4 regions of the Bacillus sp. FJAT-27231 genome follow, and region 1 is predicted to be linked to each of the others. Evidence: riboswitches for the same ligand, from Rfam matches in the RefSeq annotation. Region 1 holds a riboswitch; each other region holds the start of a gene.
What was found. A riboswitch is a leader RNA that binds a small molecule or an ion and turns the genes downstream of it on or off. The one in region 1 is predicted to bind S-adenosylmethionine.

Region 1 (7,381 bases):
AGGGCATCTTGAAGAAACCGGTTATATTTTGTGACTTTGATGGTACGGTGACGAAGAAAGACAACATCATTAGTATTATGAAACGGTTTGCTCCTCCTGAGTGGGAGAAGTGGAAAGATGGTGTGCTATCTCAATCTATCAGTATTCAGGAAGGCGTCGGGAATATGTTTGCCCTTCTTCCATCTTCTCTTCGACAAGAGATCATTGACTTTGTTTTAGAGACAGCAGAAATCAGAGAAGGGTTTGGCGAATTTGTACAGTATACAAAAAAACAAGGCATTCCTCTTTATATCGTCAGCGGAGGCATTGATTTTTTTGTAAAGCCAATGCTTGAACCATTTAGTGAAATTACAGGGTTATATTGCAATGAAGCAGATTTCAGTGGAGAGCATATTCATATTCGCTGGCCGCATGAGTGTGATCAGGAATGTCCGAATCAAAATTGTGGCTGTTGCAAGCCGGCTATCATTCGTAATACAGCGAATGCTGATCACTATACTATTGTAATCGGTGATTCTGTGACTGACTTTCAGGCAGCGAAGATTGCAGATTCAGTGATTGCAAGAGATTACTTGGCGGAAAAGTGCGAAGAGCTTTCTATTCCTTTTCAGCCCTTTGAAACATTTTATGATTGTATCAATATTTTAGAAAACTTAAATCTTAAATAAGCAGTTATACTTTCTATATAGCAGTGAATAAATTCGGAATGTTAGGAATAATGAAGGGGGAATTATGATGACAACTATTAAAATTCAAGGAACAAATGAAGTGATCGACAATCAAGAAGAAGTGATTGCCTTTTTGGACAAGCAAGATGTCATTTACGAGCATTGGGATATTTCTAAATTACCCGCTCATTTGCAAGAAAAGTATGTGTTGAATGATGAAGAAAAGCAAGAGATTTTAGCTGCTTTTGAAACGGAAATTAAAGATATTGCCGAGAGACGCGGATATAAAGCTTGGGACGTGATTTCCTTAGCAGATCACACTCCAAACTTGGAAGAGTTATTGAAAAACTTCCAGCGTGAGCATCATCATACAGATGATGAAGTCCGATTTATTGCAAGCGGACACGGCGTTTTTGTTATCCAAGGAAAGGACGGCCGATTCTTTGAGGTTCATTTAAATCCTGGAGATCTTATTTCGGTTCCTGAAAGTGTCCGCCATTACTTTACATTATCTGATGACCGTAAAGTAGTTGCTGTCCGTATTTTCGTAACAGAAGAAGGCTGGGTGCCAGTTTACTAAAAGAGAGTTTTGGAATGAATGAAGTTACAGAATGACAGAGGAGGGCATTTTATGGGTGTAACAGCTACTTATCTGTTCCCGTCGCATCCCGATCAAGAAAAAAAGGCAGAACAATATGCTTTAGGCCTGACAGTCGGTTCTTGGACAGATATTCCACATTTGGAGCGTCAGCAATTACAGAAAAATAAAGGGGAAGTTGTGTCAGTAGAAAAAGGAGAGGAAAAGGACACAGTAAAAATCCATTATCCATCCGCTAATTTTTCAGCCGATCTTCCCGCTATTTTGACAACCGTATATGGAAAGCTTTCTTTTTTTGAAGGCCATGAGTTAGTTGATCTAACATTTGATGATGAGCTTCTCCGCCAATTCCCTGGACCGCGCTTTGGGGTGAAGGGGGTCAGGGAGAAATTAAATCTATACGATCGTCCCTTGTTGATGGCTATTTTCAAAGGAGTGATAGGCAGAGATTTGTCTTTTTTCTCTTCTCAATTAGAAGACCTGCTGGCAGGAGGCATTGATCTGATTAAAGACGATGAAATTCTTTTTGAGAATGAGTTAACGCCTTTTGAAAAGAGAATCACAACAGCTAGAGAAATCATTAACCGTCATTATGAACATACAGGCCAGCGAGCTTTATATGCAGTGAATCTGTCGGGGAGATCAAATGAACTTCAGGAGAAAGCAGAGCGGGCGCAAGAACTAGGAGCGAATGCTTTATTGTTTAATGTGCATGCTTATGGATTGGACACATTGCAAGCGTTGCGTGAAAATGACAATATTTCTTTGCCTATTATGGCACATTCTGCTTTATCAGGCGTTCTAGCTGGACAGCCTGGCGGTGGCTACTCGTATTCCTTGCTTGTTGGAAAGCTAACGCGTCTAACCGGTGGAGATTTCTCCTTATTCCCAAGTCCATACGGGAATGTAGCGATCCCATCGTCTGATGCATTAGCGATTGGGCAGGCGCTTACGGAAGAAAATCGTTTTGAACAAACTTTCTCTGTGCCTTCTGCTGGGATTCATCCAGGAATGGTGCCGCAGTTGTTAAAAGATTTTGGCAGCGAGAGCTTGGTCATCAACGCAGGAGGAGGAGTCTTTGGACATCCAGATGGACCAATCAGCGGTGCCCAAGCTTTCCGAGCTGCGATTGATGCGAGTATAAATAATGTTTCCTTAACGGAAGCAGCTAAAACGTCAGAACCTTTAAAGCGTGCCATTGACCAATGGGGAATTGTCACGACTTCATAAAGTGATCCAAGCCATAAGCGGTTTCGTTTTTTTAATTTTTAGCTCCGTTACAGGTGAATATTATTTCTAAATGGTTGATTGGGGCAGAAAGCAAAGTGACTAGAGTGTAAATCAACATTTATTATTACCAGAGTCCTTTTTTAAAATAAAAGATATTGACAGTTTTGGATGAACGTGACATAATCCAAGTAAATTCATGAGAATAATAAATTTAATAACGAGATCTTATCAAGAGCAGGCGGAGGGATGAGCCCTATGAAGCCCGGCAACCGACTTTTTTAAGCACGGTGCTAATTCTCACAGCAGTCATGCTGAAAGATAAGAAGTTGTTTTTTCGAAAACCTCTTCTTATCGAAGAGGTTTTTTGTATAGAAAGGCAGGTTGATAAGAGTTGAGTATAGTGGTGACTCGGATTCATGAGTTGGCAGATATAAAAGAGGAACTGGCAGCACGCGACTGGTTCATGGGAACGAGCGGGAACTTGGCCATTAAAGTACAGGGTGAGCCGCTCCAATTTCTCGTAACGGCTAGCGGAAAAGATAAACGAAAAAAGACAAATGAAGATTTTTTGCTTGTTGATCAGGACGGAAATCCTGTAGGAGAAACGAATGTTAAGCCTTCTGCCGAGACTCTTCTCCATTGTGAAATCTATGGCAGGTCGAATGCGGGCTGCAGCCTTCACGTTCATACGATAGCGAACAACGTGATTTCGGAAATTTATGGCGATGAAGGAAAAGTTGTATTTAAAGGACAGGAACTGATTAAAGCTTTCGGCCGCTGGGAAGAAGATGCCGAGTGGGAAATTCCGATCATTCCTAATCACGCTGATATTCCAAAACTAGCAGCCGCTTTAGCCCCGTTTGTAGAAGAAGATAAGGGAGCCGTTCTCATCCGCAATCATGGAATCACAGCTTGGGGAAAGAACGCCTTTGAGGCTAAAAAAGTACTTGAAGCATGTGAGTTCTTGTTTCAATACGAGCTGGCGCTTCTGCAGGCAAAGGCAAATTTACAAATCATTAGGCAGAAATAATAGTAGACATAAAGAAATGGCGGGGGACAAATTGATTAAAAGAATGGAACATGTCGGAATCATGGTGAAGAACTTAGAAAAGTCCATTTCATTTTACACAGACATTATCGGTTTTCAGCTTTTGGGCCGCTTGGATCATCCGAACGGTCAAATTAAAATAGCCTTTATCGGAACAGAAGATAAAGAAGGAACCCAGATCGAACTGTTGGAAGGATATAATGATTCATTGCCTGTGGAAGGGAAAGTTCATCATCTTGCTTTAAAAGTGGAGGGCATTGAAAGTGAGATTGCAAGGTTGAAAGAGGCTGGTGTTCGTTTCATTGATAAAGAAATTACAACGCTGCCAAACGGCTCTCGTTACATGTTCTTTGAAGGACCGGATGGCGAATGGCTCGAATTGTTTGAAACTAATTAATTTACAGAAAGTAATAGGGGGATTTTTAAGATGATAAAGATAGCTAAAAAGTTAGCAGTATCAGGTTTAGCTTTAACATTGTTGCTGACGGGGTGTTCAACAGGCGAAAAAACGGCCTCCTCAGATGAAAAGAAACCAGGGAAAATTGAAAATGTGCCTGAACGATTCGCAAACGGAGAAGAAGTGAAAGTAAAAGTCATCCGGAAAATTGGCGGTGACGATCATACAGCTCAATTTTTAGCGGGTGCGAAAAAAGAGGGCGAAGATCTTGGATTTAAGGTGGATATCTTTACAGCGAACGGTGATACGGCTAAATTTCACGATGCCATTGAACAAGCTGCTAACCAAGATTATGACGGAGTGATTATCTCTCATGGGGACGATGCTGCAACTGTTGATGCGGTGAAAAAATTGAGAGAAAAAGATAAGAGTGTTGTTACGTTTGACTCGGTTGAGGATTTAAAACAAGTGGATGGTGTAACCTTAACATCTCAAGATGATAAAGCATTGGCTACCTTAAGCTTAGATCAATTAGTGAAGGATTTTAACGGGAAAGCCAACATTGCTTACCTTTGGGTAGATGGCTTCCCGCCAATGGTTCGCCGTAATGCGGTATATGAGGAAACATTAAAGAACAATCCGGGCATCAAAGAAGTGGAACGATTTGGTGTGGCCGCTGCTGATACGTCCGTTCAAACACAAAACGCGGTTCAGGCAATGTTGAAAAAGTATCCGAAAGGCAAGCTAGATGCGATTTATGCAACATGGGATGCCTTTGCTATCGGAGCAGCTCGTGCGATTAAAGAAGCAGGCCGTGATGAAGTGAAAATTTACGGAATTGATGTATCGAATGCAGATTTACAATTAATGCAGGAAAAAGGCAGTTCATGGAAGTACACAGCAGCAGTTGACCCGTCACTAATCGGGAAAATTGATATGAGAATTTTAGCAAAGAAATTGGCGGGAGAAGACACACCGCAAGAATATGCATTAGATGCAAGCTTAATCTCGCAAAAGGAATTATCTTCATCTAAAGAGCCGGTGAATATGGAGAGCTTAAAGAGCGTCGTGCCTAACTGGGGGAAATCAGCTGAGTTTGAAGAGGATTGGATGAAAACGTTGAAAGAACACTATTGAGAAGAGAGAGCATTCGCTTGATTTCTAGCGGATGCTTCCGTTTTTCTTCATGGCCATACCCATTTTATGAGAAGGGAACGAGTACGATGATTGAAATGAGAAATATCTCGATTGATTTCCCAGGGGTGGCGGCTTTAAAGAATGTGAATTTTCATGTGGAGAAGGGAAAAATTCATGCTCTGATTGGTGCCAACGGAGCGGGAAAATCCACATTAATGAAAGTGCTATCCGGAGCTTATGATCATTATCGAGGGGGCATTTATTTTCACGGGAAGGAAGCGGCTATCCGTTCTCCGAAAGAGGCGAAGCAATTAGGGATTCAAATGGTGTATCAAGAAGTGGATACGGCTCTTATTCCTTACTTAACTGTTGGTGAAAATATTATGCTCGAGAAAATGATTCACAGCATGGGGAAGAAGCAGCTAGTCAATTGGAAATCGCTTCACCGGCAGGCGGCGGATATTCTAGCGAGTTTGCATGTGGCTATTTCGACCCACAAGCGGGTGGATGAACTGACCCTGGCAGAAAAGCAAATGGTATTAATTGCCAGAGCGATTTCTGATCAATGTAAATGTTTGATATTGGATGAGCCGACAGCGCCATTAAGCCAGACGGAAACAGAAGAGCTGTTTCGGCTCATCCGTCTGCTAAAAGAAAAGGAAGTAGCCGTTATTTTTATCTCTCACCGATTGCCGGAGCTGTTTGCTATTTGCGAAGAGATCACGGTGATGAGAAACGGTGAGTTAGTCATGAAAGAAGAGACATCATGTACTTCTCCTAATGACGTCATTACCCAAATGCTTGGAAAAACATTAGACGAACAATATCCCCCTCATCAAGCTTCGATCGGAGACACGATTCTTGAGGTAAAGGGCCTGTCGGATGCGGGGATCGTAAAAAATTTGAACATACAAGTGAAAAAAGGCGAAATCGTGGGAATCGCCGGTCTTGTCGGTGCGGGCAAAACAGAAATTTGCCAGGCGCTATTCGGCGCTTCTTCACAAACAGCCGGTGAGATGATCGTTCATGGAAAAAAGGTGAACATCGCTTCTCCGTCTGATGCTGTACGACACGGAATTGTCCTCGTTCCGGAAGAAAGAAGAAAAGGGGGCATGGTCGTTTCTGAATCGGTGACGACCAATTTAACCGTTTCGAATATGAAACGATTTTCAAAGTTTTTCAGCTTAATTGATTTTAAGAAAGAGAAAAGAGAAGCAGAGAACATGGTGCAGAGGCTTGGGATCGTGACCCCATCTACAGAAGCAAAAGTGGCCAATTTATCGGGTGGAAACCAGCAAAAGGTTGTCATCGGCAAATGGTTAATGGGAGAAGCCGATATTTATATTTTTGATGAGCCGACAAAAGGGGTCGACGTTGGAGCGAAGCGAGAGATTTTTGGATTAATCACGGAGCTTGCTAAGCAAGGAAAAGGCGTCATCTATGCTTCAAGCGAGCTAGCCGATATTTTAGGCATGACCAATCGTGTCTATGTAGTGTATGACGGCGAGGTAGTGAAAGAGATGGAAACGGGTTCTGCGAACGAAGCCGAAATTTTATATTACTCAACAGGAGGAAGATAAATGGCTACAGAACAGACTATCGTAGTGAACAAGCAGCCTGTGAAAAAGCCTTTTCAGCTGTTTGACTGGTTATATAAGTACGGCACCATTGTAACGATCGGGATTTTGATCGCTGTTTTTACATGGGCCAATCCAGCCTTTATCGAAGGGGAAAATATCATCAACATTTTGCGGTCGATTTCGATTGTGACGATCATTGCGATTGGCGTGACCATCTCTCTATCTATCAATGGATTTGATCTTTCTGTCGGCTCGACTGCTTCTTTGGCAAATGCGATTGTGATTTCGATGTTCGTTTGGTATTCCCAGAATATCGTTGTGGCATTAGCTGCTGCATTAGCTGCTGCACTCGTTGTGGGGGCAGTGAATTCTTTGTTAATTGTGAAGTTTAAAATTCCAGATATGCTTACCACTTTAGCAATGATGTTCATTATTCAAGGAGTTGCTCTTACTTATACAAAAGGAGCTACGATCACACAAAACATGGTTATGCCAGATGGCACCTTCGCAATGGGAACGATTAGCCCGGTATTTGAAAAAATCGGCCAGGTGCCTTGGATCATTATCGTCATGGTCGTGGCGGTTATCCTTGTTCATATCTTCTTATCTTATACAAAGCATGGAAGATACATGTATATCATTGGTGGCAATCAGGAAGCGGCCAGGTTATCTGGAATTTCTGTTAATAAGTACAAAATGATCGCTTATTTGCTTTCAGCTGTT
Region 2 (7,381 bases), 590 kb from region 1:
AAAAAGAAGCAGCCCGCGCTCTGTATATAACAGAACTGTGGCTGCTTCTTTGTTCCATTAAAAAACAACTTCAGCTGGCTGAACTTGAATAGCAGAAAGCTGATAGGTTTTCGTGCGTAAGGAATCAATATCAATATTTTTGCGGGCAACGCCTGATTCGATCGCGGCACGTGCCACAGCCGCTGCTACTTCAGGAGCAACCCGGGCATCAAAAGCAGATGGAATAATATAATCTGCTGCCAGCTCATTGTCAGAAATAAGTGAGGCAATAGCATAGGCTGCCGCTACTTTCATCTCTTCATTAATGTCGGAGGCACGCGTATCAAGTGCTCCTCTGAAAATGCCTGGGAAGGCAAGGACATTGTTTACTTGATTCGGAAAGTCTGACCGGCCTGTACCAATCACTTTTACACCCGCTGCCTTCGCTTCATCAGGTGTAATCTCTGGATTCGGATTCGCCATCGCAAAGACAATTGGATCTCTTTTCATCGTACGAATCATGTCAGGAGTTAATACTCCTGGGGCGGAAACACCGATAAAGACATCACTGTTTTTCACTACTTCCTCTAAAGTACCCTCTTTCCGGTCAGGATTCGTAAAGGCGGCTACGTCTTCTTTGATTGGATTCATTCCGTACGGGCGTCCTTTATAAATAGCTCCTTTCGTATCACACATGATGATTTCTTTTACCCCGAAATTGTTTAACAGCTTGGTAATAGCAATCCCAGCTGCGCCTGCTCCATTAATAACCACTTTAATCTCATTAAAAGACTTGTTAATGAGTTTAAGTGAATTAATCAAGCCAGCGAGTGTTACAATGGCCGTACCGTGCTGATCGTCATGAAACACAGGAATGTTCAACTCTTCTTTCAAGCGCTGTTCAATGAAAAAGCAGTTAGGTGCTTTTATATCTTCAAGGTTAATTCCGCCAAAAGATGAGGTGAGCAGCTTCACTGTCTTAATGAACTCTTCAGGGTCGCGCGTGTCAAGGCACAGAGGAAAGGCATCCACACCAGCAAAGTTTTTTAGAAGTATGGCTTTTCCTTCCATAACTGGCAAAGAAGCATCTGCTCCGATATCTCCAAGCCCCAATACAGAAGTACCGTCAGAAATTACAGCTACAGTGTTCGCTTTCATTGTGTAATCGTAAATTGTTTCGCTGTTAGTTTGAATGGCAAGACAGGGCTCAGCGACTCCAGGGGAATAAACGAGGCTCAAATCCTTTAAATTTTTAACGTTTAATTTAGCCTTCGTTTCCAGCTTTCCCTGATGGCTTCGATGAATTTCTAGTGCTTCTTCTTTTAAATTTCTCATAATCTCCTCTTCTCCTTAATTAATAAGCCGTGATGTTTTTCAGTTCGTTTCAAGAAGTAATGTGTTTTATTCTATAACATCCCGAAAGGATAATCAACGGAAAAATCAGAAAATTTAATTAAATGTAAAAAATTTTTAGTAAACAATTGACTTTCTATGCATACAGTATATAATACAAATAAATCCGATTAGATAAATATGATTAATTTAAAAAGACGGTGATCTTATGTTCTTACACATAGATGGTATTAATAAGCAGTTTGTTAATAATAAAGTAGTTAATGATGTACTGGTTGATGTAAACACTACGATAAATGAAGGGGAGTTCGTCTCCATACTTGGTCCTTCAGGCTGTGGGAAGTCAACGTTGTTATCGATGGTAGCGGGCTTAAGTGAAGCGACTTCCGGTGAAATTAAGCTCGAAGGGAAACCAATTAAAAAGCCGGGGAAAGACCGGGGGATGGTGTTTCAGCAAGCCGCCTTATTCCCGTGGCTGAACGTAGAAGAAAATGTCATGTTTCCTCTAAAAAAGGAAATGAGCAAAAAAGAGGCGAAAGAAACGGCGCGTAAATTTTTACAAATGGTGCAGCTTTCTCATTACGCCGGCCATTATCCTCATGAGCTGTCAGGAGGAATGCAGCAGCGTGTAGCTATTGCCAGAGCGCTGGCTATGAACCCAAAAGTACTGTTAATGGATGAACCATTTGGTGCATTAGATGAGCAGACACGGGCGCGCATGCATGCAGAGCTTGAAAAAATTTGGATTGAGACACGAAAAACGATTTTGTTTGTTACTCACAGCATCTCGGAGTCTATTAAGTTATCAGACCGAATCATCGTCATGGGTACACAGCCAGGAACAATCATTGCGGATATTCCAGTAGATATCCCAAGACCAAGAAGGTTTGATCAAAAAGAAGTGATCCAGCTTGAAAAGAAAATTAGCTTGCTATTAAAAAATGAAATTGACAAAGTAGTAAAAGAGGAACTAGCCTATGCAGCGAATCATTAAACAACTTGTTTTCTTTATCGTTTTATTAATTGCTTGGGAAGGAATCGTGCGGGCAGGCGGCTGGACGCCGGATGTCATGCCAAAGCCGACAGATGTTTGGCAGGCACTCGTTCGCGGATTTGAAGACAAAACATTAATTTATGACTTAATAGCAAGCTTTGAGCGTCTATTTGTCGGGTTGCTTATTTCTCTCGTATTGGGAATTGGCATCGGCATTTTATTAGCTAAATCAAAAACCGCCGATGAAACACTTGGTTCACTTATTTTGGCTCTCCAAAGCGTACCGAGCATCGTATGGCTGCCGCTTGCTATTATGTGGTTTGGCTTAAATGAAAAATCAGTTATTTTCATTGTCGTTCTTGGCGGTACACTTGTGATGACGATCAATATGCGAATGGGCATTAAGAGTGTAGCTCCGCTTTATATTCGGGCGGCGCAGACAATGGGATCACGGGGAATTGACTTGTTCATGAGAGTGATCTTCCCAGCGTCTATTCCTTATGCTGTCACTGGAATAAGGCTTGCCTGGGCATTTGCGTGGCGGGCGTTGATGGCTGCTGAAATTTTAAGTACAGGGCCAGGACTAGGCTATACGTTAAAGTATGCCTCTGACTTCGGGGACATGAGCCTCGTGATTGCTGTCATGATTTTAATTGGCGTCATTGGAAGCATCGTCGATTATGCATTCTTCCAAAGAGTGGAGAAAAATGTTATGCGGCGCTGGGGACTTGAAACAAATTAATATTTTTAGTTAATGGGGGAAACAACATGAAGAAGAAGCTTGGCTATGTTGGCTTCATTATGCTTTTGCTAGTTGGTGTATTAGCCGGCTGCAACTCGGCAGAAGAGGGAAAATCAGAAGGCAAAAAGAAAGTGGTCATCGGTTATTTTCCAAACCTTGACCATGTACCGGCTATGATCGCCAGAGAAAAAGGGTACTACGAAGAAGCGCTTGGCAAAGACGTGGATGTTGAATATAAATCTTTTCCAGATGGCGGAGCCTTTATGGTGGCATTGAAAACAGGAGACGTTCAGGCGGGGCTTGTTGGGCCTGGTCCGGTTATGAATAACTTTACGAATGGAGCCGACGTGAAAATTGTGGCCGGCAGCTCTTCAGGCGGTACGGTTATCGTTGCTCGTAAAGGCAGCGGCATTAATTCAGTTAAAGACTTTGCCGGTAAAACATTTATCACTCCTGGTGTGGGTTGTACACATGACGTGCAAATGGAAACATTTATAAAAGATTTTGGGCTTGAATCAAATCGTATTGGCGGCAGCTTAAAGCACACGACTGGAAAGCCAGCTCAATATGCCGGTTTATTTGAATCTGGTAAAGTCGATCTTGCGGCTGTTCCTGAACCTTGGGGCTCTTTGCTCGTGAAAGAAGAAGGAGCAAAAATTATTGTAGATAGCGACGAAATTTCTTTTGGTACAACACTGCCTAACTCTGTACTTGTGACAAGCGGCAAATTAATTAAAGAGGATCCAGAGCTTGTGCAGCACATTGTAGATGCTCATAAAAAAGCAATCGATTTTATTAACAGCAATCCTGAAGAGGCGAAGAAGCTAACGATTGCAGCGATTAAAAAGGATACGAAGCAAGAACTGGCAAAAGACGTTGTCGATAGTGCATGGGAAAGAATTACGTACACAGCAGATGTGAATGAAAAAGTTGTGCAAGAGTTTGCTAACTCTTCTTATGACTTGAAATTCTTGAAAGAGCAGCCTGATTTCGATGCATTGATCGATAAACAATTTGCGAAAAAATAAAATATTAGAAAAACTCTTGTCATTTCGATCTTTTTACTGTACATTTAAAAAAAGTCAAAATTTTATAAGTTCTTATCAAGAGAAGCGGAGGGACTGGCCCGATGATGCTTCAGCAACCGGCTGCGTAAAGTCAAGGTGCTAATTCCAGCGGGATCCATCCCGAAAGATGAGAGGAAGATATTAAAAAGCCTTCTTCTTAAGAAGGCTTTTTATTTTTAGGCATACATAAAGGAGAGAAGAACATGTCACATACACACATCGATACAGTGCTAGCACAAATTGGAAATCGCAGTGAAACAGCAACAGGAACAGTCAATGCACCCGTTTACTTTTCAACAGCTTACCGTCATGAGGGAATTGGACGTTCAACGGGTTATGATTATATCCGCACAGGAAATCCAACACGGCAAATTGTAGAGCAAGCCATTGCAGATTTGGAAGGCGGCGATGCTGGGTTTGCTTTTTCATCGGGGATGGCGGCGATCCAAACTCTGCTGGCATTGGCTGAACCAGGGGATGAGTGGCTTGTTTCCGCCGATTTATATGGCGGGACGTATCGCTTATTTGAGAAAGGGTGGAAAAAGTTTGGACTGTCATTTGTCTATGACAGCTTTCAAGATATCAACGAAGTGAAGAAGAAAATAACAGAAAAGACAAAAGTCATCTTTCTTGAAACACCTACTAATCCGCTCATGCAGGAGGTAGAGATCGAGTTGGTGGCAGGATTAGCGAAAGAGCATGGGCTGCTGCTCATTGTGGATAATACGTTTTACACGCCATATTTGCAGCGTCCGTTAACGCAAGGAGCTGACATTGTCATCCACAGTGCGACGAAATATTTAGGCGGGCACAATGATGTGCTGGCCGGCTTGATTGCAGTGAAAGGAGAAAAGCTGGCCTTGTCGGTAGGAGAAATGCAGAATGCTATTGGAGCCGTTTTAGCACCGCTTGATTCCTGGCTGTTAATCCGCGGTATGAAAACACTGAGCCTGCGTATGAAGCAGCACGAGCAGAACGCAAAACAAGTCTCAGAATTTCTGCGATGTTGTCCGGAGGTGACAGATGTTCTCTATCCGGGACGAGGAGGAATGCTATCATTCCGCTTAGAGTCGGAAGTGTGGGTGGATGACTTTTTAAGAAGCTTGAATCTAATTACGTTTGCTGAAAGCCTCGGTGGAGTAGAGAGCTTTATTACGTATCCAGCGACACAGACACACATGGATGTCCCGGAAGAGATGCGGATTCAAAACGGTGTCTGTAACCGGCTGCTTCGTTTTTCAGTAGGAATTGAACATGCAGAGGATTTAATTGCTGATTTAACACAAGCGTTTAACAAAATGAAGGGGTGAAGATAATGAGTGAGCAGTATTCTTTTCAAACGAAACTATTACACAACAGCCATAAATTTGATGAAGGAACGGGAGCAGTTAGTGTACCCATTCAGCATGCTTCTACCTTTCACCAAAAGGATTTCGATCGGTTCGGCAGCTATGATTACAGCCGTTCTGGGAACCCGACAAGAGAAGCACTAGAAACAGCGATCGCTGAGCTAGAGGGCGGCACGCGCGGATTTGCTTTTTCATCAGGCATGGCAGCGATTTCTACTGCTTTCCTTCTGCTTTCTAAAGGAGATCATATATTGATTACGGAGGATGTGTATGGCGGTACGTATCGCATGGTCACAACTGTACTCAATCGTTTTGGGATTGACCATACATTTGTGGATATGACCAATTTACATGAAGTCGCCTCCAATATAAAAGAAAACACAAAATTAATTTACATGGAAACACCGTCTAACCCTTTGTTAAAAGTGACGGACATCAAAGGAATTGTTAAATTGGCAAAAGCAAACAACTGTCTGACATTTGTCGATAATACATTTTTGACACCAGCTTTACAGCGTCCGCTTGATCTTGGTGTTGATCTTGTTCTGCACAGTGCTACGAAGTTTTTATCCGGTCACAGTGATGTACTAGCTGGACTTGCTGTCACAAAGGATAAAGAGCTTGGCGACCGCTTGTACGCTCTGCAAAATTCATTCGGCGCTGTACTTGGTGTTCAAGATGCTTGGCTCGTGCTTCGAGGGTTAAAAACTCTTCACGTGCGTCTTGAGCAATCTTCTAAATCAGCGCAAGCCTTGGCCGAATTTTTACAACAACATGAGCTAGTAGAAAAAGTGTATTACCCTGGATTGTCCGATCATGAAGGGCATGTTGTTCATTCTTATCAATCCACTGGACCCGGAGCTGTCCTTTCCTTTGAATTAAAGGATGAAGGGGCCGTACGGAAGTTTGTTAATCATGTGAAAATCCCGGTGTTTGCGGTGAGCCTTGGGGCGGTAGAGTCAATCTTATCTTATCCGGCAAAAATGTCCCATGCTGCTATGCCGAGAGAAGAGCGATATAAAAGAGGGATTACGGATGGCTTGTTAAGGCTGTCAGTCGGCTTGGAATCGGTGGAAGATTTAATCGCTGATTTTGAAGAAGCCTTTAAAGCAGTAGAATCACCTGTTTCTTTATAATAGAAAAAACCGGAAAGCCGATGCTTTCCGGTTTTTTCTATTATCATTATTAAGCACGGTCACGGCTCATACTTCTCATAATAAAGCTAACAACAAACACAAGGATAATCGCACCGATTAACGCTGGGATAATCGCCATACCGCCGATATCTGGACCCCAGTCGCCAAGAAGTGCACCACCGATCCAAGCACCGATAATACCAGCAATAATATTACCAATAATACCTCCAGGAATATCCTTACCTAAGATTAGACCGGCTAACCAGCCGATAATTCCTCCAACGATTAAAAACATTATAAAGCCCATTTTGTTTCCTCCTTACTTTACTTTATTAAAATAGTTAAGCACGGTCACGGCTCATACTTCTCATAATAAAGCTAACAATAAACACAAGGATGATCGCACCGATTAACGCTGGGATAATTGCCATACCGCCGATATCTGGACCCCAATCGCCAAGAAGCGCACCACCGATCCAAGCGCCGATAATACCAGCAATAATATTACCAATAATACCTCCAGGAATATCCTTACCTAAGATTAGACCGGCTAACCAGCCGATAATTCCTCCAACGATTAAAAACATTATAAAGCCCATTTTGTTTCCTCCTTACTTTTTTTATTATTCCGTGCTTGGTTTATTTATTCCCGAATAGATGCATATGAAACATGAAAAGTCAACTAAAAGAATAAAAAACTTTTCCAAAACTGGTTTATTATTTCACAAAGTGGGAAGAAACAACGGATTTATTTCCTGTAA
Region 3 (7,381 bases), 2.8 Mb from region 1:
GGCTACGGTTTTATGGAAGAATATGAAATTGCCAGAATGTATCGTGATTCCCGAATTAACCGCATCTTTGAAGGGACCAATGAAATTAATCGTTTACTTGTGCCAGGCACATACGTCCGTAAAGCCTTTAAAGGTGAATTGCCGTTATTTGAAAAAGCACAGGAGCTGCAAAATGAAGTAATGATGCTGATGCCGGAAGAAGTTGGTGCAGAAGCACTTGAACAGGAAAAATATTTAGTCAAGAATGCTAAGAAAATTGGCTTGCTTGCCGCGGGCTTAGCCGTTCAAAAGTACGGAAAAGCGCTTGAGAAAGAACAGGAAGTACTCGCCAATATTGCTGATATTGTGAACAATATTTATGCAATGGAGTCGGCTGTTCTCCGCACGGAAAAAGCCATTGCCAAGGCTGGCGAAGCAAAAGCGAAGCAAAAGCTCCTATATACTCAAATTTTTTGCCAAGAAGCATTTAATCAAATTGAGGCTGACGCAAAAGAAACACTTATTGCCGTTGAAGAAGGCGATACGCTGCGTATGATGATCTCTGTTCTACGGAAATTAACGAGATACATGCCGATTAATGTAATTGCGAAAAAGCGTGAAGCAGCGGATCGGTTGATTCAGACAGAGAAATATACAGTATAAGAAACTATGGAACAGAGTGCCCTGAAAATTCTTTTTTAGGGCACTCTGTTATTTAAATTAGCCTGCTTAAGAAGAAGGAAGCAATTGAAAAATAGACGACGAGTGAGAAGATGTCGTTGATCGTTGTGATCAGAGGTCCCGAAGCGACAGCAGGGTCAAGATTGAACTTATAAAGTACAAGCGGGACGATCGTGCCGGCCAGGGTGCCGAGGATGAGTGTAAGTAAAAGAGAGCTGCCGACAACAATTCCAAGATGCATATTCCCTTGCCAAATAAAGGCGATCAGCGAAATGAGCAGGCCGCATGTGACTCCAATTATTAAGCTGACACGAAACTCGCGGAAGATTAACCGTGTCACTACTTTTGGGTTAATCTCTTGTTCCGCCAATCCTCTGACTACGACCGCCAAGGACTGGGTACCCGTATTACCGGTCATTCCGGCAATAAGTGGCATAAAGAAAGCGAGGGCCACTACTTTTTCAAGGGTGTCTTCAAATCTAGCGATAATACTTCCGGACACAAGCCCAATAAAAAGAAGAGCAATCAGCCAAGGAAGCCGCCGTTTGGCAGCGGTGACAGGCTTTGTGTCAAAATCGATTTCTTTATTTACAGCGGACAATTTACCGATATCTTCATTTGCCTCTTGAATGACGATTTGCATCATATCGTCAAACGTAATCACTCCCAGCAGCCTTTCTTGATCGTCTAATACAGGAATGGCAGTAAAATCATAGCGTTTGAGCAACTTATTAATTTCCGCTCTTTTGGCCGTATAAGGAACTGAAATAATTTGCTTTAGCATAATGTCCTTCACTAAGTCATCTGGCTGGGCGATAACAAGATCTCGATAAGAGACGGTACCAGCAAGCCGGTTATTTTTGTCCAGCACATAAATGATAAATAATATTTCAGAATACATGGCATGGACTCTTGCTTTTTCGACCGCAGCCGCCACCGTATCTTCAAGCTGCACAGACAAGTATCGATTGGTCATCATACTGCCAGCTGTATCCCGCTCATAGCTCATCATTTGCTTTAAGTATTGAGCTTCAGTATCATTAATTTCTGATAAAAAGCGATCCAGATCCGCTTTAGGAAAATGGCGTAAAAGAGAAGAAAGAATGTCTGTGTCTAAAAGAGCAAGTACTTTATTAGCTCTGGCAGGCCCAATCTTTCCGAGCAATTCCAGCTGTTTTAGTTGGTTGAACTTTGGGAGCATGCTGGCAATAGAGGCTTCATTCAGGTGCTCAAGCATGGAAGCTCGGTGTTTTTCGGGAAGGTTCTGGAAAATGGAAGCTAAGTCATAGGGCTTCTTAGTCGTAAACATCTCGTTGATTTTGTCATATTTTTCTTCTTTTAGCTTTTCAATAACGAACAGTGCATCCTCCTGTATTTTTTTCATGATTAACACCTCCGTCATCAAGCCTATTCCCTAGAAAGGAATGCAAAAACCATTTATGGATGATTTTACATACCGGTTCCTTGTTTAAATGAGAAAAAGGTCTTTGTCTTTTATTGAAAAAGAAGGTATATTTTAATAAAAGAGGCAGGGAATTTGAAGATCATGTCGAAAAGATGTTAATGGCAGATGCTGTGCAAATAGGAGGCTGATGAAGAAATGACATTAACATTTTACTGGTATCCGAAGTGCGGGACATGCCGTAAAGCAAAGAAATGGCTGGAAGAGCATAATATCGATGCTCAAGAGATACATATCGTGGAGCAGCCGCCTTCAAAGGAAAAGCTGGAAGAACTATATAAGAAAAGCGGTCTTGAATTAAAGAAATTTTTTAATACGAGCGGACAGAAATACAGAGAGCTTGGGTTAAAAGACAAAGTAAGCACGGCTTCTGATGAAGAATTATTAGAACTGCTTGCTTCCGACGGCATGCTGATTAAGCGGCCGCTCACAACGGATGACGAGAAGGTTACCGTTGGTTTTAAAGAAGAAGAATTTAAAAAACAATGGTTGTAAAGGATGCGTAAAGCTTATTTTCTTGCTTTATGCCTTTATAATAAGTAAAGTTTTAATTGAAATTAGGTAATGGAGGGATTTGGATGAGTACACCAAAAGAATTGCGTTATTCAGAAGAGCATGAATGGGTAAAAACAGAAGGGGAAAAAGTTCGTATTGGTATTACACACTTTGCGCAATCAGAACTTGGCGATATCGTATTCGTTGAGCTTCCATCTGTAGGCGATGAAGTAACAGCTGATGAGCCATTCGGCAGCGTTGAATCTGTAAAGACAGTTTCAGAGCTGTATGCTCCTGTCAGTGGAAAAGTCGTTGAGGTCAATGAAGACCTTGATGATAATCCAGAATTCGTGAATGAATCACCATATGAAAAAGCGTGGATGATCGTTGTCGAATTATCTGATGCTTCTCAGCTTGACAACTTAATGACAGCTGAGCAATATGACGAAATGACACAAGAAGACTAATAACCAAAGAACACTTCCTTAACTGGAAGTGTTCTTTTGCAATTTCTTAATAAATAAAGGACAATAATGTTGCGAGGCAGATATTCAGACGGTGGAGGGATGTTCATGCGTATGGAGAAAACTATCATTGTAGAAGGCGCTTCCGATCGGAAGAAAATAAAGGAAATTGTGAATGAGCCAGTAGATATCATTTGCACGAATGGAACCATTGGCCTAAGCCGGCTGGATGAACTGATTGAAAGCTTATACGGACAAGACGTATATATTCTCGTTGACGCCGATCAAGCAGGAGAAAAACTCCGTAAGCAATTTATTCGTGAATTGCCTGAAGCGCGACATCTGTACATCGATCGTGTCTATAAAGAAGTTGCTACTGCTCCTTACCGTCACCTGGCATCTGTGTTGCTCGGCGCCAATATTGATGTGCATGGAGAGTTTTTACAAAAGGATGGATGACATGCAGAGGGAACAAGACATAAATGAAATGATCAAGTCGAAGCGCTTAGCAGCTGTTTACGCCTATACACCGCTGTGTGGAACGTGTCAGCTAGCTGGAAAAATGGTAGACGTTGCAGAAAAAGTAGTACCTCCATTTACATGGGTTCGTTTTGACGTCAATTATCATGAAGGCTTTGCTATTCAATACGCCATTGAAAGCGTCCCGTGCCTGCTTATTTTTAAAGAAGGGGAATTAATGGAGAAGATTTATGCTTTTCAGTCGGTTCCTCATCTATATGAAAAGCTGAACCACTATACTTGATCAACTAAATAGCATATAAAAATCTGAGTTGCTTTCTAGATGAAAGCAGCTCTTTTTTGACGAAATATGCGATGGGAGCGGCATACTTTGTCGAGCGATTCATAAAGGATATTTCCTTTTCTGTTTGAAGTTTATAGATAAAGTGAACAGAGGGGGAAATAACATGAAAGAGAACTTGCTGGCTATGCAGGCTGCTTGTCGAGATAGAACGCATATTTGGCCGCTGCTTCCGCTTCAACCCGTGCATGTGCTTTTAGAGGGAGAAGGCGAGAGTTGGCTGCTTGTGATTAGTGATCAGGGGGTGCAACTGTCAAATAGGCACACAGATCATTGGCACTTACGGTTAAGAGGCGGAGTAGAACCTCTTTTAGAAGGGCGGGGACAGCTGCGTCTTTATGAGCGAATGGGAGCGGTGGAAGTGGCAGGATTTTATCGTGTAAAGCTTTGGTTTGAATCATTTCTCTGGCTTTGCCGTCCTTATTATGAAACATCTGGAACAGCGTAAAAACATTTTTCTACAGATGATTGACAATTTTCGAGAAATAATGATAAAATCAAATCCATTGAGAAGGACATATTATATACGACTCTTATCAAGAGAGGTGGAGGGACGTGCCCGATGAAGCCCGGCAACCGTCAACGGTGAAATGCTTGTTGAAAAGGTGCCAATTCACACAAAGCTTCGTGCTTTGGAAGATGAGAGAAAGGAACTGTTAAAGCACACCTTTCTGCTCATTTTGCAGAAAGGTTTTTATTTTTTCTGGTGGAATGGAGGAAAACCGCCGCATGATTTCAATAGAGAATGTAAAGAAAATCTTTTCCACAAGAAATGGGAAAGTGACGGCAGTAGATGATATTAACTTAGCGATAGATAAAGGCGAGATTTTTGGCGTAATTGGGTATAGCGGTGCTGGAAAAAGTACGCTGATCCGAATGCTGAACGGATTGGAAACACCCTCTTCCGGTTCAGTGGTTGTAGGTGGACGTGAAATCTCAAAAATCCGAGGAGGAGAACTGCGCCAGGCACGCCAGGAGATTGGCATGATTTTTCAGCATTTTAATCTTCTTTGGTCAAGAACTGTGCGAGAGAACATCGCCTTTCCATTAGAGATTTCCGGAGTGCCTAAAGCAGAGCGGTTAAAGAAAGTAGATGAGCTGATTAAATTGGTTGGTCTTGAAGGCAGAGAGGATTCCTATCCTTCTCAGTTAAGCGGCGGCCAGAAGCAGCGTGTCGGTATCGCTCGGGCATTGGCGAATGATCCGAAGGTCCTTTTATGTGACGAAGCGACATCAGCGCTTGATCCGCAAACGACAGATGCGATTTTAGACTTGCTTGTTGATATTAATAAGCGGCTTGGGTTAACGATCGTCTTGATTACGCATGAAATGCACGTCATCCGCAAGATATGCCATCGGGTTGCTGTAATGGAAGCGGGGCGTGTCGTCGAAATGGGTCCAGTATTGAATGTTTTCAAATCACCGGAGCAGCCGATTACGCAACGATTTGTCCAGCAAGTAACGGACCTTGAAGAATCAAAAGAAACAATCGATCACTTGCTTGAGCAGTTCCCCGAAGGAAAAGTAGTCAAGCTCACTTTTATCGGAGAAAGCGCAGAGCAGCCGATTATTACTAATTTAATACGTCAATTCAACATAGCGGTAAACATCGTTCAAGGAAAAGTATCTCAAACGCAAAATGGTGCCTATGGCTCACTATTTGTTCATTTAACAGGAGACCAGGCAGAAGTGGAACGAGCGGTGGCTTACCTCGAAAAGCAGGAAGTCAGCTCGGAGGTGATTAGTCATGCTTGAACAATGGCTCCCTAATGTAGATTGGGAAAAGATGTGGGAAGCGACCACTGAAACGCTCTATATGACGAGTATATCCGTACTCGCTACGTTTATCCTTGGTATATTGCTTGGCCTGCTGTTGTTTTTAACAGCTAAGGGAAACATTTGGCAGAACAAGGCGGTTTATGGCATCGTTTCAGCTTTCGTCAATATTTTCCGTTCGATTCCTTTCATTATATTAATTGTTTTATTAATTCCTTTTACAAAGGCTTTAGTCGGAACGATGATTGGCGAAAATGCTGCCTTGCCAGCTCTTATTATTGGCGCTGCCCCTTTTTACGCGCGGATGGTAGAAATCGGTCTGCGGGAAATTGATAAAGGCGTCATTGAAGCAGCAAGAGCAATGGGAGCAAAAACGAGCACCATCATCTTCAAGGTGCTGCTTCCAGAATCGATGCCGGCACTTGTTTCTGGTATTACTGTTACAGCTATTGCTCTAGTTGGATATACAGCAATGGCTGGAGTAATCGGCGCTGGCGGTCTTGGAAATCTTGCTTATCTTGATGGTTTCCAGCGCAGCCGCAATGATGTAACACTTGTTGCTACGATTGTTATTTTAATTATTGTGTTTGTAGTCCAATTAATTGGTGATTTAATCACTAATAAATTAGATAAAAGATAAATTTACAAGGGGGAAGAAAAATGAAAAAGTGGTTAATTGGGTTATTAACAGCGCTTGCTGTGTTTGCCCTGGCTGCTTGTGGCGGGGGCTCAGACGATAAGAAAGACGAGAAAGCAAAAGAAGGCAGTAAAGAAGATAAAGAAATCATCGTTGGCGCTTCTAATGTGCCGCACGCTGTCATTTTAGAAGAAGCTAAGCCGCTGCTTGAGAAGAAAGGCTACACGTTAAAGGTTGAAACGTTCCAAGATTATATCTTGCCAAATAAGTCATTAGAAGAGGGAGACCTGGATGCAAACTACTTCCAGCATATTCCTTACCTTGAGTCTCAAAAGAAAGAGCATGGCTATGATTTCGTAAACGCTGGCGGTATTCATATTGAGCCAATTGGTGTTTATTCTAAAAAATATAAAAGCCTAGAGGAACTTCCAAAAGGTGCCACAATTTTAATGAGCAGCTCTGTAGCAGACCATGGCCGTATTTTAACAATGCTTGAAAAAGAAGGCCTTATTAAGTTAAAAGATGGCGTTAAGAAAGAAGAAGCAACAATTGAAGACATTGCAGAAAACAAAAAAGATTTGAAATTTGACTATAACTATGAAGCTGCTTTCCTTCCACAAGCTTATAATAATGGAGAAGGCGATGCGGTTCTAATCAACTCTAACTATGCAATCGATGCTGGCTTAAATCCGTTAAAAGACTCAATTGCGATTGAAGACAAAGATTCACCATATGTGAACGTCATTGCAGTTCGTAAAGGTGACGAAAACAAAGAAAAAATCAAAGCTCTTGTAGAAGTTCTTCACTCAAAAGAAATCCAAGATTTCATTTTGAAAGAGTGGGGCGGAGCGGTCGTACCAGTTAATAAATAAGAATAGAAGGCCTGCAGGTGATCCTGCAGGCTTTTTTATGTTCAGCTGCACATCTTTCTTCTTCTTTGAATAAAGCTTTTTTAGTTGCTGCATATTAAAAAAGATAAAAAATGAGGAGGCAATTCCATGGAAAAAGAAGTAATGACATCAACAGAGGCAGCATTGCTTGAATATAAAGAGGGACTAGGTGTATTC
Region 4 (7,381 bases), 1.1 Mb from region 1:
AGTGTCGTAGTAGAGGACCCTGGATATGATGGTGCAAGGGAAGCTTTTCATTTCCATCGCTTTTTGCTTGAAACCTTGCCAGTTTATGAAACAGGAGCCGATTTCACCCAATTAGAACAAATGACATCACGATTAATCTATGTAACGCCTTCCCATCAGAGCCCAATGGGGGTAAGTATGTCCATTCAACAGCGGCAAATGCTTATTCATTGGGCTGCCAGTATACAGGGATATATTATCGAAGACGATTATGACAGCGAATTTCGTTACACACAACGGCCATTTCCAGCTCTTGCTTCCCTTGATGCCACAAGGGTTATTTATCTGGGGAACTTTTCGAAGTGTTTCCTTCCAGGGATCCGTTTAAGTTATATGGTGCTCCCACAACCGCTATTAGATCGTTATAAAAATCACTTCCGTCATTTCGAGAGCACCACTTCACTTCTTAGCCAACTCACAATGGCTAAGTTCATGGAAGAGGGAGAATGGAATCGTCATATTAAGCGTATGCGTCTTGTTTATAAACGAAAGATGCAGCACTTAGTATCATTGTTAAAAAAAGAGTTCAAGCAAAGTATATCTATTATTGGCGAACAGTCTGGTTTGTACTTATTAGTCAAAGTACACACGAATCGTTCAGAAGAATGGCTCATCAAACAGGCTTCCGCTTATGGTGTTAAAGTGTATCCTATCTCACTATACGTCGTTAACAATCATTCTGATCAACCAGTTATTAAGCTTGGTTTCAGTAATCTTTCTGATGAGGAAATCCAACTTGGTATAAGCCTCTTAAAAAAAGCTTGGTTTTAAAAGTCTCAACCTTATCACAGCTGCTGGCATTTGTGAAGACGGATCGAAAGAAGTGCTGGCTTACACGATGGTCCCCAGAGAATCAGTGTTTGTCTGGAAAGGACTGCTGGAAGACATCAAAGAGAGAGGGGGAAGGAAGACGTAATATTGCCCGCAAAGTTCATGTAGCTGACCAGGCAGAGATCTGTGAAGATTGACTTCAAATCGGTTTTATATAAGCAAACTGGAGGTTCTTTTTCTTTTTGTAAAACATATTATTCAGCTTTATTTAAGAGGGGGGATATTATGATTCAAAGTTCTTGGAGAGCATTGGCGTGGATTGGATTATCAGAATTGTGTGCTTTAAGCTTGTGGTTTAGTGCATCAGTGATTGCCCCCGAACTAATTGAAGTTTGGAACCTTAGTTCCAATTCAGAAGCTTGGCTTTCTGCTTCTGTTCCTATCGGATTTGTAATAGGATCATTATTCAGTTCATATTTTGGGGTGGCTGACCGTTTTAATCCCCGAAAAGTTTTCGCAATTTCAGCATGTCTAGGTGCAATATTGAATGCTTCACTTATTCTAGTTGATTCCGCTTTTTTCGGTATTCTACTTAGGGTTTTAACCGGCATAACACTCGCTGGTGTATACCCAGTAGCTGTGAAAATTTTATCACAATGGTTTCCAAAAAATCGCGGATTTGCAATTGGAATCTTAATAGCAGCCTTAACATTAGGGTCATCATTACCTCATTTTGTTGTGATATTTTTTTCTTCGTTAAATTGGAAATTCGTGATCATTTGTAGTTCAATTTTGGCTTTATTATCGGCTCTAGTTGTCGCGTTTATTTTAGAAGATGCTCCAGTAAAATCGAAAAGATTGCCTTTTTCGTTAAAATTAATAAAAAAAGTAGTAGTGAATAAACCGGTAATGCTCGCGAATTACGGTTATTTTGGTCATATGTGGGAATTATATGCGATGTGGACATGGCTTCCTTCCTTTTTGGCAGCTAGTTTCTCAACCTATTCACCAGGAATTCCTCATTGGTTCATTGCGTTATCCTCTTTTATTTCAATAGGAATTGCAGGAGGGATTGGATGTATAGCAGGTGGACTAATCTCAGATAAAATAGGAAGAGCCAATTTAACGATTATTTCTATGCTGATCAGTGCTGCCTGTTCAATAGTAATAGGTTTTACATTTGGACAATTTATTTGGCTAACTCTAATAATCGCCATTGTTTGGGGGATGTCTGTCATATCTGATTCCGCCCAATTTTCTGCAGCAGTTTCAGAAATAGCTGAAGTTGATTATGTAGGTACAGCCCTTACTTTTCAAATGTGTATTGGTTTCCTGATTACTATATTTTCTATTAATCTAATCCCTATTATTCAGAGAATCGTTGGTTGGGAGTGGGTCTTTTCGGTATTAGCGATTGGACCTATTCTTGGAATGGTATTTATGGTCAAATATAGACGTTACGAATAGCTTTTTTACGGAACGCTGTTTACAATTTTTTGTTTATGAAAGTTTGACATAAAACAACCTCCTTTGTTATTTTATAATACTTTTGATGGTTGACTGGAGTAAAAATTTTCAGTAACGTTTATCCTTTTAAGCCCTAATATAATCTTCCATTCGTCATCCAAAAATATCCATAAAAATTTTGTTGATAAAGGAATAAAAATCTTGTAGTCTTTTATTTACTGTGACAAATGAATAAGATATTTTCTTCTTATCAAGAGAGATGGAGGGGCTGGCCCGATGAGATCTCGGCAGCGGAACTTAGTGATTAAGTTGCTGTGCCAAATCCAGCAAGCAAAGGCTTGCTAGATAAGAGGGGTGTTTTATAGATATAAGGCCTCTTCTTGTTGTTTCAAGAAGAGGCCTTTTTTCGGGGCAAAACTGGACAAAAGACGTGCCCTTTTTTATTTTTTGGAGGTGGAACCATGAAGAAAGGAAATCCATGGGCGCTAATCCCATTTGTTGTTTTTTTGATTTTATTTATTGGTTCAGGGGTTATGACAGGTGATTTTTATGCCTTTCCTGTCATTGTAGCCATTGCCATTTCGGGTGCTGTGGCTCTGGCGATGAATCGAAAAGAATCGTTTTCGAGAAAGGTTGATATTTTTTGCCAAGGAGCAGGAAATTTAAATGTCATGCTGATGGTTGTTATTTTTCTCTTGGCTGGAGCCTTTTCAGAGGTAGCGAAAGGCATGGGGGCAGTGGATTCCACTGTTAACTTTGCTTTATCGGTCGTTCCGCAAAACCTGCTTATCGTAGGCTTGTTCATCATTGCCTGCTTCATTTCCCTGTCAATGGGTACATCAATGGGAACGATTGTTGCACTGGCGCCAATTGGAGTTGGGATAAGCGAGCATACTGATCTTGCCATGGCTTTAATAATGGCGGCGATTATTGGCGGTTCGATGTTTGGCGATAATTTATCCTTTATTTCAGATACCACCATTACTGCCACTCGTTCACAAGGTGCGCAAATGAAAGATAAATTTAAGGTAAATTTTTGGATTGTGTTGCCGGCAGCTGTTGTTACAGGCATTATTTTAGGCGCTATCACAATGGGTGAAACGGCACAAGTAGAGCATTTAAACTATAATTGGGTGAAAATTGTTCCTTATGTTTTGGTTATTATTTTTGCGTTAGCTGGAATGAATGTTTTCCTTGTTTTGGCATTAGGGGTTGTTCTGGCCGGAGCTGTAGGCTTAGCGGATGGCAGCTATCATGTAATGAGCTTTTTGCAAAAGATTGGTGAAGGCATGGCAGGCATGTATGAAATCGCCTTTCTTGCGATATTAATAGCTGGAATGGTGGAGGTTATTAAATTTAACGACGGGATTGATTTTCTGCTTCACCTTGTGACACGAAGGATTAAATCAAAAAAGGGTGCTGAATTTGGGATTGCCGGTCTCGTGGGCTTAACGGATTTATCGACGGCCAATAATACGATTGCTATTTTAATCACCGGTCCGCTTGCAAAAAATATTGCTGATCAGTATGGGATTGAGCCGCGAAAGTCCGCGAGTATATTAGATATTTTCTCCTGCTCGACCCAAGGCCTTCTGCCATATGGAGCCCAATTATTGGCAGCTGCAAGTGTAGCCGGAATATCGCCAGTGAGCATCCTTCCATACTCTTTCTATCCAATCCTTATAGGAATCTGTGGAATCATCGCTATTCTCATGGGATACCCGACAAAAAAGAAAGCCTGAACTTCACCACTTTAAATTAATGGGGCCTGTCCTCCAGTTGTTAAAAAAGGTAAAGTATTAGTGCATCAGTCATGGCCTTTGAAAGTATGGAAATTTGGAACCTTAGCTTTAATTCAGAAGCTTGGCTTTCTGTTTCTGTCCCTATTGAATTTATAATAAGATCATTATTTAGTTCATTATTTTTGGGAGGCTGACCGTTTTTAGTCCCCAAAACTTTTTTTAACTTCGTCATTTCTAGGTGTAATACCGAATATCTAACAAGTTTTAATCGATTAGGCCTCTTTCGCTATTCTACTTAAGGTTTTAATTGAAATAACATTCGCTTGTGGGAAGTTTTATCACAATGGTTTTCGAAAATTGCGCGTTTACAATTGAAATCTTCATAGCAGTATTAACATTAGGGGCATCACTATCTCATTTGTTCAGCAATCGGGCGCTTTCCTGTAGCAGGGATTAGCGCTTATTTCCATTTTAGGGCCAGATTGTTGTAGACTATCTAGACGAGGCAGTTGAAGTGAAGAGGATATAATTAAATAATCTGATTTATATGAAGGAGACATAATGTTGGATGCAAAATGTATTAAATTCTATGAATTCGGTAGTCCTAGAGATGTAGTAAGAGTGGAGTCTAAAAGTATTCAGCCACCAAAAGATAATGAAGTCCTTGTTCGAATGTTAGCTCGCCCTATCAATCCATCTGACTTAATACCGATTAGAGGGTCATATTCTCATCGGGTTTCTTTGCCAAATATTCCGGGATATGAGGGAGTTGGTATAATAGAAGACGTCGGTCCTTTAGTTTCCCATCATTTTATTGGTCAACGTGTTCTACCTTTGCGAGGGGAAGGTACATGGCAAGAGTTTGTTAAAACATCATCAGAATTTGTGGTTCCTATACCTAATTCGATTGATGATTTTACAGCAGCACAGATGTATATTAATCCAATTACAGCATTGGTAGTATGTACCGAAGTTTTAAAATTAAAACCAGATGATGTTTTATTGGTTAACGCATGCGGTTCTTCTATTGGGCATGTTTTTGCCCAATTATCGAAAGTTTTAGATTTTCGGTTGATTGCAGTTACTAGAAATAATAAGTATATGGAGGAATTGCTTCATCTTGGTGCTTCTTATGTGATTGATACATCTCAACATGACTTAAATGAAGTCGTTATGGAATTAACTAATGGGATGGGCGCTGATGCTGCTATTGACTCTGTTGGGGGTTCAGATGGAAATGCATTGGCTTATTGTGTAAAGCCTAACGGAAATTTTTTAGCCATCGGCCTTTTATCAGGGATACAAGTGAATTGGGCAGAAATTATAAAAAAGGCTAAAGTGAATGCTAATATGTTTCATTTACGAAATTGGAATAAAAATGTTTCAGCAGATAAATGGCAAGAAACCTTCCATCGCTTAATAAATCTAATAAGTGATGAAAAATTATGTTTGATGACGGTAGATTCTCAGTATGATTTATTAAATATAAAAAGGGCTATTAAAGTTGTTGAATCTTCTAAAAAGACAAAAGGGAAAGTGTTTTTAACTAGCTATTGAGTTACTAATTTTCAATTAATATTAATAAATGAGGTCTATTGTGGAGTAACATAAATAGGAAATGATCAAACTTTTTTATAAAAGCATAATCTAATTGAAAATATTTAAGAGCATGTTTTGATCCATCTTTTTTCAAAACATGCTCTTTTCTATGACCATTTGTCAAGGTTATTAGTACCAATGTGATCAAACTTTATTTTAAAATAACACCCGGCTTTTTGCACTATTCTTATTTCTTATGAATAAACTAATTTATATTCATAGGTACGCCGCTTTCACTTAACTAAGATATGGCCGTTGATGAGCTGGACAAATGTCTGGCTTTTTTTACGGGTTATTTATCTAAAGGGCTTTATAAGGTACTGAAGATAGACAGTCTTTGAATCCGTTCTACATTCATTGAAGCCTTAAAAGTCGCCGTACTTTTTGCAGGCTGCACTTTCCCAGCTTGTGATTAAAGACGCAGCCAGCGAATGTATAAGAGTCCTGCGCGATAAGGGGAGAACCCAGTCGTAGGCAGTCCACCTTGCATTTCAAGGAAACTCTTGGTCTCTCGTGCTTTCGAGATGGTTAATGAATGAATATTTGTCTATATTTTTTCATTATCAAAATTGCCATGTTCCTTTATTTGAAGTAGGTCCCGTCAAACGTTGCCGCTGCCCCATGCCAATATAGACAAGCAGATGATTCCTTTAGCCGGATAGAGTTTCCTTGATGGGTAAAGGTTATGCGGCAGTAAGGGTCCTTAGAGAAGGAGGATTTTGTATAGCCAGAATAGGTGGCTTTCCCGTCTTTTCTCTTGGCAGTTCCTTGAAGATCTCCGACATGCCCGCCCATGACAACATGAATATCAAACTTGAAGCTAGAGGCTGTTTCATGGGTAATCAATAATTTTCCAAATTCAGTCTGCCATTTCCCGCTCCACTTTTTTGTGGAAGGGGAAGTGGGTGTTATCGCTTTTAAATACCTTGAAGCGACATACCCCGCTTTGTTTTTATATTTAATTTTTGACCAGCCGCCAGGCGCTGTACTATATACATACACGATAGTCCCATTTTTCAGAGAGCCCACGATTTTGGCTCTTGGACTTGGCTTCTCTCGTACATTCAACGTAGTTTTTACCTTCACAGTATAGTTTCCGGTGCTGGCTGCTGTTAGCTTGGCAGAGAGCAATGTGATGGATAAAAAGAAAATCACCATCAATAGGAATATTTTCTTCACAGGGAACTCCTCCTTTTACAAAAAAATCCATCCCATTGTATTGTACCACGGGGGTGTTGTTGTCTTTTGGTATTTTGAACGACATCTTCCGTCATTATAAACCAGTATTCTATTGAACCTGCCTTTCATACAATCGTGCCATTAGACGCCGACACAACATAGATGAGAAATGAAAGGGGGGAATGATAGAATAGCGGCTTCTGGAACGAGTAACAAGCGGAAGAAAAAGTAGAAATAAAGAGAGTAAAGAGGCAGATTTGCAATAGAGGATATTGTGTCCGTGTAGTTTGCTGGCACTGGGGATGAGGGATATGGCGGTGGATGATCTATCAAGTGGCTAGAGCAAAGAGGAAGAACAGGAGAATTATCTAAGTATAAAACATATAGGAGAGTCATAGACGATAGCTTACAAAAATATGTTATTTATTAAAAAAGAAGTTGATGCTTCATTCTGCATATTCCAACATCCTAAGTTAGATCCTATTAAAAGAGTACATGAGGGCTTTCTTGTTGACAAATTTTAAAAAATGTCCTATCTTATACTTACTTAATAATCGAAAGATGTTTATTTTCTCCTTTTTAAA

Region 2: another riboswitch for S-adenosylmethionine. It lies ahead of AC623_RS05080 (methionine biosynthesis PLP-dependent protein); the one in region 1 lies ahead of AC623_RS02280 (methylthioribulose 1-phosphate dehydratase).
Region 3: another riboswitch for S-adenosylmethionine. It lies ahead of AC623_RS15850 (methionine ABC transporter ATP-binding protein); the one in region 1 lies ahead of AC623_RS02280 (methylthioribulose 1-phosphate dehydratase).
Region 4: another riboswitch for S-adenosylmethionine. It lies ahead of AC623_RS07480 (Na+/H+ antiporter NhaC family protein); the one in region 1 lies ahead of AC623_RS02280 (methylthioribulose 1-phosphate dehydratase).

The regions. Positions count from the first base shown of each region.
Region 1 is NZ_LFZU01000001.1:481,588-488,968, forward strand. Features, by position in the region: gene AC623_RS02265 (2-hydroxy-3-keto-5-methylthiopentenyl-1-phosphate phosphatase) at 6-668, shown strand; gene AC623_RS02270 (1,2-dihydroxy-3-keto-5-methylthiopentene dioxygenase) at 736-1,248, shown strand; gene AC623_RS02275 (2,3-diketo-5-methylthiopentyl-1-phosphate enolase) at 1,300-2,496, shown strand; SAM riboswitch class I at 2,719-2,821, shown strand; gene AC623_RS02280 (methylthioribulose 1-phosphate dehydratase) at 2,888-3,526, shown strand; gene AC623_RS02285 (VOC family protein) at 3,570-3,941, shown strand; gene AC623_RS02290 (sugar ABC transporter substrate-binding protein) at 3,981-5,078, shown strand; gene AC623_RS02295 (sugar ABC transporter ATP-binding protein) at 5,165-6,658, shown strand; gene AC623_RS02300 (ABC transporter permease) at 6,659-7,381, shown strand, end outside.
Region 2 is NZ_LFZU01000001.1:1,067,627-1,075,007, forward strand. Features, by position in the region: gene AC623_RS05060 (NAD(P)-dependent malic enzyme) at 58-1,314, opposite strand; gene AC623_RS05065 (ABC transporter ATP-binding protein) at 1,541-2,326, shown strand; gene AC623_RS05070 (ABC transporter permease) at 2,310-3,068, shown strand; gene AC623_RS05075 (aliphatic sulfonate ABC transporter substrate-binding protein) at 3,095-4,096, shown strand; SAM riboswitch class I at 4,166-4,269, shown strand; gene AC623_RS05080 (methionine biosynthesis PLP-dependent protein) at 4,339-5,445, shown strand; gene metC (cystathionine beta-lyase) at 5,451-6,620, shown strand; gene AC623_RS05090 (GlsB/YeaQ/YmgE family stress response membrane protein) at 6,670-6,927, opposite strand; gene AC623_RS05095 (GlsB/YeaQ/YmgE family stress response membrane protein) at 6,962-7,219, opposite strand; gene AC623_RS05100 (FUSC family protein) at 7,369-7,381, opposite strand, start outside.
Region 3 is NZ_LFZU01000001.1:3,284,864-3,292,244, reverse strand. Features, by position in the region: gene AC623_RS15885 (acyl-CoA dehydrogenase family protein) at 1-642, shown strand, start outside; gene mgtE (magnesium transporter) at 695-2,044, opposite strand; gene AC623_RS15875 (arsenate reductase family protein) at 2,261-2,617, shown strand; gene gcvH (glycine cleavage system protein GcvH) at 2,701-3,084, shown strand; gene AC623_RS15865 (toprim domain-containing protein) at 3,190-3,540, shown strand; gene AC623_RS15860 (thioredoxin family protein) at 3,542-3,844, shown strand; gene AC623_RS15855 (hypothetical protein) at 4,008-4,349, shown strand; SAM riboswitch class I at 4,432-4,547, shown strand; gene AC623_RS15850 (methionine ABC transporter ATP-binding protein) at 4,631-5,656, shown strand; gene AC623_RS15845 (methionine ABC transporter permease) at 5,649-6,317, shown strand; gene AC623_RS15840 (MetQ/NlpA family ABC transporter substrate-binding protein) at 6,338-7,186, shown strand; gene AC623_RS15835 (carboxymuconolactone decarboxylase family protein) at 7,313-7,381, shown strand, end outside.
Region 4 is NZ_LFZU01000001.1:1,577,700-1,585,080, forward strand. Features, by position in the region: gene pdxR (MocR-like pyridoxine biosynthesis transcription factor PdxR) at 1-810, shown strand, start outside; partial or broken gene AC623_RS20960 (transposase) at 830-1,004, shown strand; gene AC623_RS07475 (MFS transporter) at 1,096-2,277, shown strand; SAM riboswitch class I at 2,522-2,629, shown strand; gene AC623_RS07480 (Na+/H+ antiporter NhaC family protein) at 2,739-4,019, shown strand; gene AC623_RS07485 (zinc-dependent alcohol dehydrogenase family protein) at 4,584-5,576, shown strand; gene AC623_RS07490 (SH3 domain-containing protein) at 6,201-6,797, opposite strand.